Regions from separate parts of the Marinobacter fonticola genome, predicted to be linked through region 4. Evidence: predicted binding sites of a transcription regulator. Region 4 holds the regulator's gene; each other region holds the start of a gene.
The links. Region 4 encodes FliA, which starts transcription of late flagellar genes. Its sites were predicted from a motif close to CTAAAGTTTNNNNNNNNNNNGCCGNTAA; they were not measured.
Positions count from the first base shown of each region.

Region 1 (2,205 bases), 540 kb from region 4:
ACGGAGGTGAACTCACGCATTTGCCATTGCACGGCGCCCATACGAACCTGTGTTTTTCGGGTCTTGAGCACCGGCACCGGCGGTGTATAAAGAATGTTATTCCACTCGAGGAGTGTGGCATATCCCATTGATTTCTGGTCTTCCGGGAGATACTTGTGCATGAGCCGGGTGACCTGGAAATCATTGGAAAGCTGGAACGTCAGGATCGGATCGTAGATCTCCTTGCGATCCACGCGCTCAATGTACTCCGCCGGCGTGAACTGGTCGGAAAACTTGTGGTAGTTCGGAATACGTCCACCGGCCAGGATCGCCCGATAATTGCGGGAGCGGCACAGCTCCTTGCGCGCCTCGTACAGGCGCCGGCCCAGGCGATACCCTCGGAAATCCGGATGAATGAATACGTCGAGGCCATACATGGCGTCGCCGTCGGTGTTATGCCGGACGCGCTCGTTTTTGAGAATCAGATCGTCGTAGGTATGGGGGTTGCTGAAGCGCTCGTAGTTGACCAATACCGTCAATGCCACGGCAATCAGCTCGCCACTGTCTTCGATACAGATTTGCCCATCCGGAAACCGCTGCACCAATTCCTTGATCGTATCTTCCGGCCAGGCGCCCCCGATGTCGTCATAGATTCGGTCCATGAGCGATTTGAGCTGCGGGTAATCCTCATCGGTGAGGTTGCGGAGATTGAGGTGCAGTTCTTCGTGAGCCATTCAACGTCTCCCGGGGGCGGAAAAATCAAGATGCGAATCAACGACGAGCATAACAGATCGAAACAGAGCCCATTAAAGTTATCGGGTATTGTGCCGATGCTTAAACCAGATGCGCGTGCAATCAGCCACGCAACAGAATGTATATGCAGACCATGGAGGGTCGCTTTTGACCCAATTCTTTAATGGCGGTTCCGCGCCAGATTTCAAGATCGCATAAAGAGGCTCTTCCATGAGTAAACTGTCTTTCGGCCAGAAACTGTTAACCGCAGTGGCCGTTCTCTTGATCGCCGTCATCAGCATATACGCTGTCATGGGGGACCGGCGACTGGTTAGCACCACGGATACGTATGTTCAGGCGTTGGTGAACGATTCAGTGGCGCAAAGCACAGCGAGTATCGCCGAATGGCTGAACAGCCATCTTTCGATGACAGAAGGCGTTGCAGCGGCTTTGGCCCAGGTCAAGGCACAGCCCGCTGCCCGGGCGATCCTGCAATCGGCAACCCTGGGCGGTGGCTTCACCGATGTTTACGTTGGACGCTCCGACGGCTTTATGCTGTTGCAAACCGAAGAGAGCGAGGCGACGTTGCCGGACGACTACGATCCCCGCACGCGTCCCTGGTACAGGTTGGGCATGAGTGCCAATAAGCCGACCTATACCGAGCCATACCTGGATGCCGGAACCCAGGCCATGATTATCACCTCCGTGGCGCCGGTTAAGTCAGGCACCTACAGAGGCGTCGCGGGCGCGGATATCACGCTGGAGACAATCGACCGCCTATTGTCAGCCGTTACCCTCGCCGACACTGGGTATGCGTCGCTGATAAACGCCCAGGGCGTCATCCTATACCATCCGGAAGGCAAGCTGATTGGCAAGAACATCAAGTCTTTAATTGGCGAAGCGCCGAAACTTAACGGCAGTTCGAACCTCTATCATTTCAAAAACGCAGACTGGCGGGTGAGCTTCCACGAGATCGAAGACGCCCGTGGGGTGAAATGGTATCTCGGTGCTTTCGCCAATGACGCGCTGATCATGGCCCCCGTACAAGAAGCCCGGGTCACAGGCTCGATCATTGCCGTTATCGGCATCGTGCTGACGCTAATTATCCTTCATTTTGGCGTGCGGGCATTGATGACGCCGGTCCGCACCTTGCGAGATGCCATGCAAGATATCGCCAGTGGCGATGCCGATCTGACCCAGCGTTTGAGTATCGAGAGCAAAGACGAATTCGGCCAGACCGCATCGAGCTTCAATGCCTTCATTGGCAATGTTCAGGCGGTGGTGCGCGACGTACAACGCGGGGCCATCGAATTGAGCGACGCCGTCGGCTCACTGAAGCAAACGGCTGGCGCCAGCCGTAACAGCGTCGAAGGCCAGCAGACGGAAATCGACATGGTGGCCACGGCCATCAACGAGATGTCAGCCGCAGCCAACGAGATTGCGCAAAGTGCCCAGCAGACAGCCGATGCCTCTAATACTGCCGATCACGACGCC
Region 1 is NZ_CP043042.1:2,147,763-2,149,967, forward strand. Features, by position in the region: gene FXO11_RS09585 (GNAT family N-acetyltransferase) at 1-713, opposite strand, end outside; gene FXO11_RS09590 (methyl-accepting chemotaxis protein) at 943-2,205, shown strand, end outside.
Region 1: the regulator FliA is predicted to act here: its motif matches at 786-813, upstream of FXO11_RS09590 (methyl-accepting chemotaxis protein).

Region 2 (2,205 bases), 1.7 Mb from region 4:
TTTAAGCGTTTTCCCCTGTGGATGTGGCGTAATACCGTTATTCTGGAGTTTGTCGACTGGTTGCGTGAATACAACCAAAGCCAGCCGGCAGAGCTGCGTGTCGGCTTTTACGGGCTCGACATGTACAGCCTCTACGAATCCATCGGCGCGGTGCTCGAGTATCTGGACCGCGTCGATCCGGAAGCGGCCGAGGAAGCGCGACGCCAATACGGCTGTCTGGATCATCTTTCCAGCGAACAGCGCTATGGTTTCGGTGTCACCATGGGACGGCGTCCATCCTGCGAGAAGGAAGTGGTCGATCAACTGGTCCGGCTCCGAGAGAATGCGCCCAACTACGTGCGCGAAGATGGCATGCTGGCCCGGGACGAACTGTTCCAGGCCGAACAGAATGCCCGTTTGGTGCGCAATGCAGAGCACTACTACCGGGCCATGTTCGGTGATCGCATCAGCACCTGGAACCTACGGGACCGGCATATGAGCGACACGCTGGAGGCCTTGCAGAAGCATCTTTCCCAGCGTTCGGGCAAGCCGGCCAGAATCGCCGTCTGGGAGCACAACTCCCACCTTGGCGATGCCCGCGCGACCCAGATGGGTGACCGTGACGAATTCAACGTCGGCCAGCTCGCCCGCGAACGGGCCGGAGACGATGCCTTGCTTGTCGGCTTCACGACGCATAGTGGTTCAGTTTCCGCAGCATCCGCGTGGGATGGACCGGTCGAACGCAAAGCGGTCAGGCCGGCCTTGCCAGAGAGCTATGAAGGCCTCTTCCACGAAATGGAAGCTAACGACTTTTTCCTGGAGCTTGGGAGCGCCTCGCCGGAGGTTCTCCATGCACCGCGCCTGGAAAGGGCGATTGGCGTGCTTTATCTGCCCCGGACCGAACGCCAAAGCCACTACTTCCGTTGCCGCTTGCCCGAACAGTTCGATGCCGTCTTCCATTTTGACCGCACGCGAGCGCTTCAACCGATGGACAATGTATCGGAGTGGAGCGACGCCAATCCCGAGACTTATCCGTTTGGGGTGTAGCTCGACCTGACGCCGGATTCGGCTTTTATTGGGCGCGATGGCAACCGAGTGCGCAATCGTCTGGCGCTCGGTTCCTATGCGGAGTGATTGACGACATAAAAGTCAATAGATTGTTAATTCTCTTAAGTTTTCCCTCGCCTTGCCGACTTATGTTGTATGTTCAAATAGTCGGTTCGTTTAAAAGCATTCTATGACATTCGCGCTTTGTCTGATTGGTCTTTAATCGGCCATTCCCAATGCTTTAAAGCGTCGCGAGTATCCGCGTAACAATGATTGAGGTAGCCATGTTCGGTTGGTGGTCACGTCTTAGCATCCGCTGGAAACTACAGTTCACCTTTTTCGCCGTCACCATGGCGACGACGCTTTATAACCGTTTTATCGAAATGCTGAATCTGCAATCGATGCTGGCTCTGGCTGAGCGAGAGGGCGTCAGCGAAGAGATAATGGCCGTGCTGCATCAGCACTACGACGATGTCAAGGTGACCGCCATCTGGGAGTCGGCGCTGGAGTTCGTGGTCCAGTTCGGGCTTATCGCTATCCTCGCTGCATTCATGGTGCGCCCCATCATGGCGTTGATCCGTTCCCTCCGATCGGTGGAGAAGGGGGATTTGACCCATCCGGTCGAAGTGACATCGCAGGACGAAATCGGGCAGGTGCAGCGCCAGTTCAACGATATGCTTACGCGGCTTAACAAGTTGATTGCCAGTATCCACGACTCCTCGGTTCACATGGGGCAATCCGCCTATCAGATTGCCGCGGTCTCCCGTGAAATCGAGCAGATCAGCCGCGCCCAGGAAGCCCGTTCGACGGAGGTCACCGAAGCGACCAATGCATTGCACCATGCCTCCGAGCAGGTCCGCGACTTGAGCGGCAGCACCCTGGAAAAGGCACTGGAAACCGAGGCCAGGGGACGGGAAGGCGTCGATTCGGTACAGCAGACCATCCAAAAGATGCAGGTCATTGGTGACGGGGTCAGCAAGGCCTCCAGCGAAGTGGGCGAGCTGCAGGCTGAGGCCGATACCATCGGAGAAATCGTCGGCGCTATCCGCTCGATATCGGAGCAGACCAATTTGCTGGCGCTTAACGCGGCGATCGAGGCGGCCCGGGCAGGCGACAGTGGGCGTGGCTTTGCGGTGGTTGCCGACGAGGTGCGGGCTCTGGCGGCGCGGACCGGACAAT
Region 2 is NZ_CP043042.1:3,345,440-3,347,644, reverse strand. Features, by position in the region: gene FXO11_RS14920 (erythromycin esterase family protein) at 1-1,026, shown strand, start outside; gene FXO11_RS14915 (methyl-accepting chemotaxis protein) at 1,296-2,205, shown strand, end outside.
Region 2: the regulator FliA is predicted to act here: its motif matches at 1,148-1,175, upstream of FXO11_RS14915 (methyl-accepting chemotaxis protein).

Region 3 (2,205 bases), 1.2 Mb from region 4:
TGGATCGCACCCAGGTCAGCTCGCTGGCTGTTGATCGAGGTCAGAGCCGCATCGATAGTCGCAATCGCTTGGTTTGCACCGTCAGCGGTTGTTATATCTATTTCAGCGACACTCTGTAGCGCGCCGCTCTCAGATGTTGCGCTCACAACTTCGGCAGAGTTGCCAACGATGCTGAAGGCTGAGCTTGAGCTGAAGTCAACCTCACCGGTCACACGGGTACTGTCGTTACCACCAGCCACTAGACTCGCGGTCGAACCATCAGCCGAAGTCACGGTGACGTTCGCGGAGGAATCGGCGATAACGATATCTTCGCCAGCCTCACTCTCCAGCAATACGTTGCCAGAATCATCCAGACTTGCAGTGATGCCGGTTGTCGCAGAGGCGTCGTTAATAGCTGTTACCAAGGCGCTATTGTCGCCACTCTCAACGGTAGCCGAGATCGTGACCGCTGAACTGTTCTCGCCGGTCAGATCAAAAGAGACCGTGCCCGCGGAAAGTCCGGAAATGGTCGCTTCGGTGTAGGCATCGGCGCTAACCCCTGTCTTCGAACTCAGGTCGTTAACTGCACTGGCGACATCGCTGGCCGTCGCATTCGCACCGAACTCGGCCAGTTCGGTGACACCATTACCCGACACCGTGATGTTGCCTGCAGCAACACCGTTACCAGCCGGCGCATCTGTGGCAGCCGCAGTTAGGTTGCCGGAGAGAGTGCCATTACTGGTATCCGCGGTGTAGTTGCCGATATCAGTGGCACGCGCGCTACCGAGGGATACGTTAATGGTCTGGTTAGCGTTGGCGCCCACCTGGAACTGGGAGTTGGTGAAGTCACCGTTCAGCAGAGTGCGGCCGTTAAAGTTGGTGGTGTCCGCTACGCGGTTCAGCTCTGCCTGCAGCTGTGTAACCTCAGCCTGCAATGATTTGCGGTCGGTAGCCGAGTTGGTGTCGTTGGCAGACTGGACAGACAGCTCACGAATACGCTGGAGCAGATCTCCCGCCTGACCCAGAGCGCCTTCAGCGGTCTGCGCCAGGGAGATACCGTCGTTGGCGTTGCGCTGGGCAACGTTCAAACCACGGATCTGCGCATCGAAACGCGAGGCAATTGCCAGACCGGCGGCGTCGTCTTTGGCCGAGTTGATACGCAGACCGGAGGACAGACGCTCAAGAGCCTGATCGGACAGAGACTGTGACTTGCTCAGATTGTTCTGTGCGCTGAGTGACGCAACGTTGGTGTTAATACCGAGAGCCATGATGCTTCTCCTAAAACCTATAAAGTTTCTCTTGGAAGAGGTCTGACGCCCGATCGTTTTATATTGGTGCGCCGCCCTGCTGTAATGCTTAACGGCGCCTATTAAAGTTCCTTTAGAAAAACTTCGGCTTTTATTGTTAAGTAATGTAAAAGCGGCAAAAGACTGCCATTCCCGTGCTTTCCAGACGTTTCCTTGACGCCGCTCAATGGCATCCAAAAATCCATTTATCTTATTTTTCAAATAGTTAAACGAATAAATTGAAAACTGGCACGGCCTTCGCTTATTGCCGCTTAGGAATAATTTTTCTGATAACGGCCGGCAGGGCGTCCACATACAAACGGGCCTGAGCTACCGGCTTCTCTTACTAAGAGGGAGATCGATATGCCTCAGATCATCAACACCAATATTGCCTCGCTGAACGCCCAGCGGAACCTGAACACGTCACAACGTGATGCGGACACTGCCCTCCAGCGCCTGTCTTCCGGTCTGCGTATCAATTCAGCCAAAGACGATGCCGCCGGCTTGGCCATTTCGGAACGCTTCACTTCACAAATTCGCGGCCTCGACCAGGCTGTCCGCAACGCGAACGACGGCATTTCCCTGGCCCAGGTCGCAGAGGGCGCACTGGACGAATCCGGCGAAATTCTTCAGCGTATCCGTGAGCTGGCTATCCAGTCGGCCAACTCCACTAACTCATCTTCCGACCGTGCTGCCTTGCAAAGCGAAGTCAACCAGCTCAAGCAGGAACTACAGCGCGTAGCCGAAACCACTGAGTTCAACGGTCTTAAGCTTCTGGACGGTTCGTTCCAGGCCCAGACCTTCCAGGTTGGCGCCAACGAAAACCAGAGTATTGCGGTCTCCGTCTCCGGCGCGACTAACGACGACCTGGGTAACTATGAAGTCCGGCGCGCTAACGATCAGGCTAATCTTGGCTCGGGCTCGCCCTCAACGGCTGAAG
Region 3 is NZ_CP043042.1:2,800,407-2,802,611, forward strand. Features, by position in the region: gene FXO11_RS20575 (flagellin N-terminal helical domain-containing protein) at 1-1,247, opposite strand, end outside; gene FXO11_RS20580 (flagellin) at 1,629-2,205, shown strand, end outside.
Region 3: the regulator FliA is predicted to act here: its motif matches at 1,336-1,363, upstream of FXO11_RS20575 (flagellin N-terminal helical domain-containing protein).

Region 4 (2,205 bases):
GGTCGTCTGCGATGAACCGACCTCCATTACCGACGCCTATGCCCTGATCAAGTTAATGAATCGCGATCATGGGGTTAGCCGTTTTCGCATCCTCGCCAACCAGGTTCGCAACGATCAGGAAGGCAAGCATCTTTTTGGCAAGCTGACCCGCGTTACCGAGCGCTTCCTGGATGTTGCGCTACAATATGAGGGCATGGTTCCTTACGACGAGGCCGTTAAGAAAGCGGTTCAACGCCAGCGTGCAGTACTCGATGCCTATCCGCGGGCAAAGGCGTCGCTGGCTATCAAGGCGTTGGCACAGAGGGTCGACAACTGGCCGTTGCCGTCATCGCCCCGGGGTCACCTTGAATTCTTCGTTGAACGCCTTGTGGATGTCTGAAACGCATCCTGAGCGACGGATTTGACGGTCGATCATTTTCTGGAGCTTCCGGCTGAACGACGGGCTCCCTGAGTTGGGCAATCCGAATTCATGAAGTTGGCAAAAGGCCTGGGAATCTACCATCAAACCAGCGAGCGTAAAGCGCATGACTTAGTCGAGCTGCATGCGCCGCTGGTTAAGAAAATCGCGCTGCATCTCCTGGCGCGTCTACCTGCCTCTGTTCAGTTGGAAGACCTCATGCAGGCCGGCATGATTGGGCTGCTGGAGGCTGCGCAGAAGTATGAGGCTACCAAAGGGGCATCCTTCGAAACCTATGCGGGCATCCGTATCCGTGGCGCCATTGTCGATGAAATTCGCAAAGGCGACTGGGTACCCCGTTCCGTACACCGCAATTCCCGGCGTATTGCCCAGGCGATCAAGGCGGTCGAGGGTCGCACGGGGCGCGAGGCCACCGATGCCGAGGTGGCTGAAGAGCTCGATATGCCACTGTCCGAATACCACGCCTGCCTGGCTGATTCCAGCGGCGGACGACTTTTTAGTCTCGATGAGCTAAATGAATCCGGCGACGTGCCGATAACCAATGAAGACAGTGGTGCTGACGTACCGTTCGAGGCCTTATCTTCGGAAGGTTTCCGGCGCAGTCTGGCCGAGGCCATTAGCAGTTTGCCCGAGCGCGAGAAGCTGGTTCTTAGCCTTTACTACCAGGAAGAGCTGAACCTCAAGGAGATCGGTGCCGTCATTGGGGTGAGCGAGAGCCGGGTCAGTCAGATTCATAGTCAGGCAGCCTTGCGGCTGAAGGCCCGGTTGAGCGGGTGGCAGGCGGCCTGAGCGCACATTTAAATTGTAGTTTTTGGTAAGGGGCGCTTTACAGATCGCGCCAAGCGGACAGAATAGGCAATGCTTAGAAACTGCTAGGCTGGTGTAGGGCTTAGGCCCTTTTGTCGGGTAGGAGATTCGAGCTCCTATAACGCACTAAGCAAGTTCACGAGTCGTTGCTTTTCCGGGCTTTAATGAGTGGAGGTCCCATTGGACAAGAACATGAAAATTCTGATCGTGGACGATTTTTCCACGATGCGGCGGATCATTAAGAATCTGCTTCGCGACCTTGGTTTCACCAATACCGACGAAGCGGACGATGGCAATACAGCGTTGCCCATGCTTAAAAGCGGCAAATACGACTTCCTAGTCACCGACTGGAACATGCCTGGGATGTCCGGGTTCGAGCTGCTGCAGGCCGTGCGCGCGGACGCCAACCTGAAGAGCCTCCCGGTGCTGATGGTGACCGCCGAAGCCAAGCGCGACCAGATCGTTGCTGCGGCCCAGGCGGGTGTCAACGGTTACGTGGTCAAGCCTTTTACAGCGGCAGTCCTGAAGGAAAAGATCGAGAAGATCTTCGAACGCATTCAGTCCTGAGTAGTAGAGCGCCATCATGGGTAATCCAGAAAATAATACCGGTAAGCTCGACCCGGAAGTCGTCGAGAAGCTTCAGCTTCAGGCCAGCGAGCTTAAGGCCATGGTGGACGCCGGGGATTACCCTGCAGCCATGCGCCTGATCGATGAGCTGAACGATGTGCGTGATCAGAGTCTCTACCGGGAAGTCGGCCGGTTGACGCGTAGCCTCCACGAAGCCATCCGTAATTTCCAGATCGATGCACAGAACCCCGAGCAGCGCGAAGCCCTGTCGATGATGGCCGATGCCTCGGATCGTCTGACGTACGTGGTGCAAATGACCGGCAACGCCGCCAATCGCACCATGGATCTCGTGGAAGAGGCCATGCCGAAGGCCAATGCCATGAAAGAACAGGCGCAGGCGCTGAGAGCCGAGT
Region 4 is NZ_CP043042.1:1,602,965-1,605,169, forward strand. Features, by position in the region: gene FXO11_RS07170 (MinD/ParA family protein) at 1-379, shown strand, start outside; gene FXO11_RS07175 (RNA polymerase sigma factor FliA) at 470-1,207, shown strand; gene cheY (chemotaxis response regulator CheY) at 1,406-1,792, shown strand; gene FXO11_RS07185 (protein phosphatase CheZ) at 1,809-2,205, shown strand, end outside.